DNA from 4 places in the Arthrobacter sp. NPDC058130 genome. Region 1 is predicted to be linked to each of the others. Evidence: riboswitches for the same ligand, from Rfam matches in the RefSeq annotation. Region 1 holds a riboswitch; each other region holds the start of a gene.
The links. A riboswitch is a leader RNA that binds a small molecule or an ion and turns the genes downstream of it on or off. The one in region 1 is predicted to bind thiamine pyrophosphate.
Positions count from the first base shown of each region.

Region 2: another riboswitch for thiamine pyrophosphate. It lies ahead of thiC (phosphomethylpyrimidine synthase ThiC); the one in region 1 lies ahead of thiO (glycine oxidase ThiO).
Region 3: another riboswitch for thiamine pyrophosphate. It lies ahead of ACFVTM_RS19840 (ECF transporter S component); the one in region 1 lies ahead of thiO (glycine oxidase ThiO).
Region 4: another riboswitch for thiamine pyrophosphate. It lies ahead of ACFVTM_RS22130 (bifunctional hydroxymethylpyrimidine kinase/phosphomethylpyrimidine kinase); the one in region 1 lies ahead of thiO (glycine oxidase ThiO).

Region 1 covers NZ_JBHVTV010000007.1:184,895-187,086, reverse strand. The annotation lists gene ACFVTM_RS13940 (ferritin-like fold-containing protein) at 1-439, shown strand, start outside; gene thiE (thiamine phosphate synthase) at 521-1,228, opposite strand; TPP riboswitch at 1,255-1,375, shown strand; gene thiO (glycine oxidase ThiO) at 1,369-2,192, shown strand, end outside.
Region 2 covers NZ_JBHVTV010000010.1:166,091-168,282, reverse strand. The annotation lists gene ACFVTM_RS16815 (amidohydrolase family protein) at 1-771, opposite strand, end outside; TPP riboswitch at 852-959, shown strand; gene thiC (phosphomethylpyrimidine synthase ThiC) at 955-2,192, shown strand, end outside.
Region 3 covers NZ_JBHVTV010000014.1:129,098-131,289, reverse strand. The annotation lists gene ACFVTM_RS19850 (DUF4235 domain-containing protein) at 1-92, opposite strand, end outside; gene ACFVTM_RS19845 (heme-degrading domain-containing protein) at 134-670, opposite strand; TPP riboswitch at 858-1,002, shown strand; gene ACFVTM_RS19840 (ECF transporter S component) at 1,069-1,716, shown strand; gene ACFVTM_RS19835 (ABC transporter ATP-binding protein) at 1,758-2,192, shown strand, end outside.
Region 4 covers NZ_JBHVTV010000021.1:10,827-13,018, reverse strand. The annotation lists gene ACFVTM_RS22130 (bifunctional hydroxymethylpyrimidine kinase/phosphomethylpyrimidine kinase) at 1-983, opposite strand, end outside; TPP riboswitch at 966-1,063, opposite strand; gene ACFVTM_RS22125 (Rne/Rng family ribonuclease) at 1,229-2,192, opposite strand, start outside.

The DNA.
Region 1 (2,192 bases):
GCTGCCGTTCCAGCCCTCGGTGGACCACTTCCACGAGCTCACACGCCCTGCGGACTGGTACGAAGCGCTCATGAAGGCCTACGTGATCGACACGGTCTCCGCGGACTTTTACGGCGCCGTCGGCATGTACGTCGACGCCGGGACCCGGGAGCTGATCGGGCAGGTCCGCTCCACCGGTGAGTCCACGGATGTGTTGCAGGAGCGCCTCAAGGCGGCCCTGGCCGATGACCCCCGGTTGGCGTCACGCCTGGCGCTGTGGGCCCGGCGCCTGCTGGGCGAGGTCCTGAACCATGCCCAGCGGGTGAGCCTGGAGCACGCGTTCCTGGGCGGGTTGTCTGGACTGGACGACGCGGAGGCCAAGGCGCTGGTCGGGGGGCTGACGGCCGAGCTCGCAGCGAACCATGCGCGTCGGATGGCAGGGCTGGGGCTCCCCGGCTAGGTTCAGGACAGGCCGCAGCCCCGGGCAGCGTCAGCCCCGGGCAGCGTCAGTACCGGCCGGGAGATCGTGCGGGGGACCGGCTCAGGAATCCGCGGCGTCCAGCGCCGCCAGCAGCGCACCAGCGGCGTGGGCGGGATCATCGGCGTCGGTGATTGCCCGGACCACCACGATCCGCCGGGCACCGGCGTCGACTACCTGCTCCACGTTGCCGAGGTCGATCCCGCCGATCGCGAACCACGGCAACAGGCTTTCCGCCCGGGCGTCGGCCTTCCCGGTGCCCTCGCCGTCCGGCTGGCCAATCGTCTGGGCAGCGTAACGGACCAGGTCGAGGCCGACGGCGGCGCGTCCTGGCTTGGTGGGAGTCGCCCACACGGGCCCCACGCAGAAGTAGTCCAGTCCCTTGCGGCCGGGCGAGGCAGCAACGGCGGCGTCAACCTGTTCCGGGGTGTGGGTGGACAGGCCGATCACGGCGTCCTTGCCGAGGAAGCCGCGGGCCGCGTCCAGTGAAATGTCCTTCTGGCCGATATGGAACACCGGCGCCCCGGACAGGGAGGCGATGTCCGCCCGGTCATTGACGGCCCACAGCCGTCCGTGGCGCCGCGCCGCGGCGTGCAGGACCTCCAGGAGTTCCAGTTCCTCGGCAGCCTCGAGCGACTTGTCGCGCAGCTGGATGATGTCCACCCCGCCGGCGAACGCGGAGTCCACGAAGTCCTCGAAGTCGCCGCGGTCCCTGCGGGCGTCGGTGCACAAGTAGAGGCGGGCGGTGGTGTGGAGGTGGTCCTGGCTCATGGGACCAGCCTAGTTCCTCTAAACTGGGCGCATACCGCGGGAGCCCGCAGCAGCCATGTCGCCGCTGCTCGGCTGAGAGGGCGTCAGAGCCGACCGCTTGACCTGATCCGGCTAGTACCGGCGTAGGGAAGGAATTTTTCATGGGCACGCAAGTAGGCACACAAACTGGGCGTGAAGCCGTGGCCGCAGATGACGCCACCGCCCGGGATTGTGACACGGGACCCGTTTCCACTGATGGAATCACCGCAGGGGACAGCACCGCAGGGGACAGCACCGCAGACGTTGCCGTGATCGGCGGCGGGGTGATCGGCCACGGCATCGCGTTCGAGGCCAGCCGCGCCGGACGGTCCGTGGTGCTGATCGACGATGCCCCCGGCAGCGGGGCGAGCTGGGCCGCGGCCGGCATGCTTGCCCCCGTCAGCGAGCTGCACTACCAGGAAGAGCAGCTTCTGGAACTGATGCTCGAGTCCTCCCGGCTGTGGCCCGGATTCGCCGCCGGTGTCGACGCCGGACCTGCCGGCCCGGACGCCGGTCCCGCCGGCCCGGACTCCCGGGCCGGTACGGGGTACTTGACGACGCCGACCCTCGCCGTCGGGGCCGACGCAGCCGACCGGCGCGCGCTCGCGGACCTGAGGGAAGTCCAGCGGGCCTGCGGCCTCAGCGTGGAACCCCTCACAGTGCGCGAGGCACGGGGCCGGGAGCCGTTGCTGAGCCCCGGCATCTCGTGCGCCTTCGACATCCCGGCCGACCATCAGGTGGATCCGCGCCTGCTGGTCGCCCGGCTTGCCAGCGTCGTGGCGTCGGAGGGCCGCGGCAGCTTCATCCGGCAGCGCGCGGCAGGGCTGCTGTGGCAGGACGGCACGGTTGCAGGGGTCCGCCTCGCCGGTGGCGGTACCGTGCGGGCCACCGAAACCGTGGTCGCCAACGGGCTCGGCGCCGCCGACCTTGAAGAATTGCCCGCCGG
Region 2 (2,192 bases), on a different contig from region 1:
CAGCGAGCGCATGTGGGCGGCATAGCGGGGGAACTTGGCCTCCGCCCGCGCCGCGATGTCCGGGAACGTGGCGATGTTGATCAGGGTGGGCACGATCGGGACGCCCTGTTCGAGGAAGCGCGGCAGGTGCCGCGGCAACAGGCCGGTGGCGTGCTCGATGCAGTCGATCCCGGCGTCGAGCATGTCATCCAGGGTGTCTTCGGCGAAGCAGTGCGCGGTGACGCGGGCCCCTTCATCGTGGGCGGCCTGGACGGCGTCCTTGACCGTCCGGGCCGGAAAGCTGGCGGCGAGGTCGCCGGCGTCGCGGTCGATCCAGTCCCCCACGAGCTTGACCCAGCCGTCGCCGGCACGGGCCTGCTTCCGGACGGCCTCGACGAGATCATCGGGCTCGACCTCGACGGCCAGGCCCCGCAGGTAGCGCCGGGCCCTGGCGATGTGCCGGCCGGAGCGGATGATCCGGGGAAGGTCCGCTCGCTGCTGGAGCCAGCGGGTGTCGTGGACGGCGCCGGCATCGCGGACCAGCAGCGTCCCGGCGTCGCGGTCCGCCAGCGCCTGGGATTCCGCGGTGGCCTCGGAGACGTCCCCGCCCGGGCCGAGGCCGATGTGGCAGTGTGCGTCCACGAGCCCGGGAATGACCCAGCCGTCCAGCACGAGGTCCGGCGCGCCAGCGGGACGGTCGAAGGTCAGCAGGCCGTCCACCGACCAGAGCCCGCGGCGCTCCTGGTCCGCCGCGGTGAGGATCGGGCCGGTGAACTCGATGATGCTGGTCATGGCCTCAAGCCTAATCCGCATGACGATCCGGCGGCCACGTCACACTCGGCAGGGTTCGCGACGGCCTGTGGTAGCTTCGTTTACGACCACACGGGTGCCCTTGCAGGGGCTGAGATCGGGCTAGCGCAGCCTGCGACCGTTGAACCTGTCCGGGTAATGCCGGCGAAGGAAGTGAGTAATCCTTTGAGCACCACAGAAACACAGCACAGCCCTGCCCAGAATGAAGCAGCCCCCACCCAGTCGCTGAAGTCCCACTCGCTGGCCTTCACCACGGACCCGGAGCATGGCATCCGCGTCCCGGTGACCGAGATTGCCCTGCAGCCCTCCCCCGGCGGCGTCGCGAACGCCCCGTTCCGGGTTTACCGCACGGCCGGTCCCGGCAGCGATCCGGTCCGCGGACTGGAGCCGTTCCGGGCGCCCTGGATCGAGGCGAGGGCGGACACCGAACCCTACGCCGGCCGGGAACGGGAGCTGCTCGACGACGGCAAGTCGGCGGTCCGCCGGGGTGCGGCATCGGCCGAATGGCAGGGCGGACGCCCGGTGCCGCGCCGCGCCGTCGAGGGCCGGACCGTCACACAGATGCGCTATGCGCGCGACGGCGTCATCACCCAGGAAATGCGGTTCGTCGCGCTGCGCGAGAACTGCGATGTGGAGCTGGTGCGCAGCGAGGTGGCCGCGGGCCGGGCGATCATTCCCAACAACGTCAACCACCCCGAATCGGAGCCGATGATCATCGGCAAGGCCTTCCTGGTGAAGATCAACGCCAACATCGGCAACTCGGCTGTGACCAGCTCCATCGCCGAGGAGGTCGACAAACTCCAGTGGGCCACGCAGTGGGGCGCGGACACGGTGATGGACCTCTCCACCGGCGATGACATCCACACCACGCGGGAGTGGATCATCCGCAACTCCCCCGTCCCCATCGGCACCGTCCCGATCTACCAGGCCCTGGAGAAGGTCAACGGCGAGGCGAACGCCCTGACCTGGGAGATCTTCCGGGACACCGTGATCGAACAGTGCGAGCAAGGCGTGGACTACATGACCATCCACGCCGGGGTGCTGCTGCGCTATGTGCCCCTGACGGCCAACCGGGTCACAGGCATCGTCTCCCGCGGCGGCTCCATCATGGCCGGCTGGTGCCTGGCGCACCACCAGGAGAACTTCCTCTACACCCACTTCGACGAGCTGTGCGAAATCTTCGCGAAGTACGACGTCGCGTTCTCCCTGGGTGACGGGCTGCGGCCCGGCGCCACGGCGGATGCCAACGACGCGGCGCAGTTCGCCGAGCTGGACACCCTGGCCGAGCTCACGCAAAGGGCCTGGGAGTTCGATGTGCAGGTCATGGTGGAGGGCCCCGGGCATGTGCCGTTCCACCTGGTCCGGGAAAACGTGGAACGCCAGCAGGAACTCTGCAAGGGCGC
Region 3 (2,192 bases), on a different contig from region 1:
GACTTTTCCCAGATGGTGTCCACCAGCTTGGTGCCGGCAAAGCCGGCCGCCAGGCTGATGCCGGTGCCGAGCAGCTTGATGAGGATGTTCATTCTTCGGTCTCCTTCGGGCGGGAACAGGGGCTTCCCCTAGCCTAGCGTTCCGGTGTGATGACGTTCCGCAGGGCCTCGACCACAAGATCGTGGTCCGCCTTCTGGGGCAGGCCCGAGACGGTGACGACGGCGACGGCGCCCGTGCCGCGGACGTAGATGGGGAACGCTCCGCCGTGGGCGGCGAACTCCATCTGGTCGAACCAGGCGTTGTCCTCGATCCTGCCGCCGGCAGCGCGGGCGCGCAGGCCCACCAGCAGGGACGGGACCTCGTACCGCATTGCAGTGCGCTTCTTGGCGTTGATCCAGCGTTCGTTGTCCGGCGTGGCGCCGTCCAGGGCGGCGTGGAAGAGCACCTGCTCGCCTTTGGTGATGTCGACGGCGATGGGCAGCGAGCGTTGCCTGCCCAGCTCCACGAGGAGGAGCCCGAGGTCCAGGGCGTCGTCCTTGCTGAACGAGGCGAACTGGAGGGCCTCCATCTCGGCCAGCACGCGGCCGATGAGCGCCGCAAGGGATCCCTGCGGCTGCGGCTCGCTCGAGTCGGGGTCGTATTCCCCGGAGGGATCTGGTGTGAGCGTCAAAATTATCCAGCTTTCCGGTGCGTGACTAGGCCGCCCGCAGGCGGGTCCGGGTGTCCGACAGGTCGACTCTACCAAGCGGCAATTCCTGGCCGCGGTGACCCGCTTTGCCCGGTCCCGGATTGTGACGGCACACCACTGAAAACCCGGCCGTCCGGGTGTAAACTGAGCCAGCCCACAAGGGCAGAATAATTTACGACAGGGGAGCGCCGCCGTCGGGCATCACCGGAAAAATCCGGGGAAAACCGCTGGTGGGCGCTGAGAGTGCGGACAGCCGCAGACCCTCGAACCTGATCCGGTTAGTACCGGCGCAAGGGAGTCGAGATCTCAGGGTGCGCGGAGGGCGGCGGAGGCCGCGGCCGGCCGGAGCATCCTCCCCTCCTGTTCCCCAGGAGGACGACATGACAGATATTTCAGCACAGCCTGGTTCCGCCAGCCGCTCATCCGCCCGCCGCAACTACAGTTGGCGTGTGGTGGACATTGTGGTGGCCGCCTTGATCGCCGTTGCCGGCGGCGTCATTTTCTGGGCCTGGTCCCAGGGCGCGAACCTAATTTCAACCCCGGTCAACGCCATCTACCCGCCGCTCAGTGGACTCTACGCCGGCGGCTGGATGATCCCCGCCGTGTTGGGCATGCTCATCATCCGCAAGCCGGGCGCAGCGCTCTTCTGCGAAACCGTGGCGGCCACGGGCGAACTCATCATGGGTTCCCAGTACGGCACCACGGTGCTGATCTCCGGTGTCCTGCAGGGCCTCGGCGCGGAGCTGGTCTTCGCGGCCTTCCTCTACAAGAAGTTCAACCTGCCGGTATCGCTGCTGGCCGGGGCGGGTGCGGGCCTCTTCTGCGGCCTGAACGATTCGTTCCTGCCGTGGGGCTGGAACATCGCCTACGAAGCCGGCGACAAGCTCGCGTACATCGTTTTCACCACCATCTCCGGAGCAGTGATTGCCGGCGGACTGTCCTGGCTCGCCACCCGAGGCCTGGCCAAGACCGGAGTGCTGGGCTCCTTTGCCTCCCGCAAGGCCGCCACGGAGCCCGTCTTCTCCTGAGCCGACTTCGCGAACCTACAGCTGAAACCTGCAGACGACTCATGAGACCTTCACCGGGAGTCCGGCCGGCCGCCGTCACGGCCCGCGGCTGGGGCTGGCGGCATGCCGGAAGGCCCCGGCCCGCCGTCAGCGGCCTTGACCTGGACATCCGGCCGGGGGAGCGCGTGCTCCTGCTGGGCCCCTCCGGCGCCGGCAAATCGACGCTGCTCCATGCCCTGGCTGGCGTGCTGGGGGACGGCGCGGCCGGCGCTTCGGGACCGGCGGGAGACGCCGAAGATTCAGACGAGACCGGAAGCCTGCTGATCGACGGCGCCCCGCCACGGGCGCAGCGCGGCCGCGCCGGGCTTGTGCAGCAGGACCCGGAAACGCAGGTGGTCCTCTCCCGCCTCGGCGACGACGTCGCCTTCGGGGCCGAGAACCTTGCCGTCCCCGCGGCGGAGATCTGGCCGCGGGTGGGCGAGGCGCTCGACGACGTC
Region 4 (2,192 bases), on a different contig from region 1:
GGACCGTGGCCCACATGACCGCTACCGACATGGTGGAAGTGATGGACCGGGCCGTTGCCGGTGCCGACGTCCAGGACCGAGGCCTCGCGGAGTGCGCCGAGCAGCCACGGCTTGACCTCCCGCAACGCCGCCTCCCAGTCCCCCACCCTGGCCTGCACGGTGGCCATGGCCGAGGACAGGGAGCAGCCGGTGCCGTGGCTGTTGCGCGTGGCGATCCGCTCCCCCGGCACCACCACCGTTTCCTGGCCGAGCAGGCCCCCGGTATTGACCAGGGCATCCGGGCAGCCGGCGTCGGCGTTGGCGTTGGCGTCGTTTCCGGCGCCCGCCGCATCGACAGCACCGCCCTCGAGGTGTCCGCCCTTGACCAGGACGGTGGTGCCGGTGAGGGCGGCCAGCCGTTTGCCCTGCGCCAGGGCCTCGGCCCAGTCGACCGCGACGGGCTCCTTGAGCAGGATGCCGAGTTCGGCGAGGTTCGGCGTGATGAGGTCCGCCAGCGGCAGGAGGGCCTGAAGGGCAGCCTCGGCCGATTCCTGCAGGAGCCGGTCACCGCTCGTGGCGACCATCACGGGGTCCAGGACGACGACGACGGGGCGCACCTTTTCCAGCCAGATGCGGACGGCGTCGATCACCGCGGCGTCGCCGAGCATGCCGATCTTGACGGCGTCGATGCCGATGTCGTCGCTGATGGCCTCCAGCTGGGCCGTGAGGAACGCTGCCGGAGGCACGTGGACGGCGCGCACCCCCTGGGTGTTTTGCGCGGTCAGCGCCGTGATGGCGGCCATGCCGTAGCCGCCGTTGGCCGCGATGCTCTTCAGGTCGGCCTGGATTCCGGCCCCGCCGGACGGGTCGGACCCGGCGATGGCCAGCACGCGGGGAATGCGCGGCGGCGCGGACGGGGACGGCCCGGAGGGCAGAAAATTGGCCGGCGGAATATTGTTGGGCCGGAACTCGGACGGGTTGGTTCTCGCGGACAAGTCAGACATCCCTTCGCCGGTGCTAACCGGACAGGTTCAACGGGTCTGGATCTCAGCCGGCCCGATGCGCGGCACCCCGTGTCAGTGTTCCAGCCTAGTCGTTGCCACCCGGCGGCCCCGTTAACGCACGTGCGGGCCCGGGCCGGGCGGACGTATTGTTACGCCCGCTCCGGCCCGGACCCGCATCCCGACCAGTCGAAAGGTGACCAGTCGGCGGCAGTGCCTTGGCCGAAGACGTGATCAGCCGTGGAGGACTACAGCTCCGATGCCGGCACGCCGACGCCGAGGATGATCGGCTCGTTGCCGGCGGGGACGGACGCCGGACCGGCCGCGGCGGGCGCCTTGGCCTCGTGAACCGATCCGGCCGCAGCAGGACGCGTGGCCTCGCGGTGTTCCACGGAGGTCTCGTTGGCTGCGCCCTGGGCGCGGCTGGCGCTGCGGTTGCGGCGTCCGCGGCGGCCACGGGTGGTGGTGTCCGCTGCCCGTGAAGCCGGGGCCTCCGCGGCGGGAGCGGCGGCCGGCGGTTCGGGTGCCTGCGGTGCCTGGGCCTCATCCTGCCCGTCGGCCGGCTTGCCGGGCTCGGCCTCGCCCAGGTTGGCGAAGGCCTCGGTCAGCAGGTCCAGGGTCAGGGCCGGTGCCGGTGTGTCCTCGGCGTGCTCGACGAAGGGCAAGGCAACCTGCTCGCCGCCAAAGGTCAGCACGGTCGCGGGACGTCCGGCCGCTTCGTCCGCGGCGGCGAGCTGCGTGACGGCGTCCACGGCGGCCTGGCGGGCGCCGGCGTCGCTGGCGGCGGCTGCCTCGCCGTCGTGCAGGTGCGCGGCGTGCGCGGCGGCGGCGATGTTCGCCAGCGCGGCCCGCGTGGCTTCGGCCTTGGCGTGGCGTTCGGCCTCGGTGGGCTCGGGGTGGACGGCCGCGGGCGTGGACGGCGCGGACTCGGTGCCCTGTCCTCCCCTGCCGCGGCGGCGGCTCTTGCGCTCGGTGCGGGCAGCAGGCTGGGCGGCCTCGGTGCGCGGCACATAGTGCTCGGCGGCGACGGTGTTGGCGCGGCGGTGTTCCACGGGCTCGTCATGGGTGACGATGCCGCGGCCGGCGCACGCTTCACACTGCTCGCCGAAGACTTCCAGCAGCCCGGTGCCCATCCGCTTGCGCGTCATCTGCACGAGGCCCAGCGAGGTCACTTCCGCCACCTGGTGCTTGGTCCGGTCCCGGCCCAGGCAC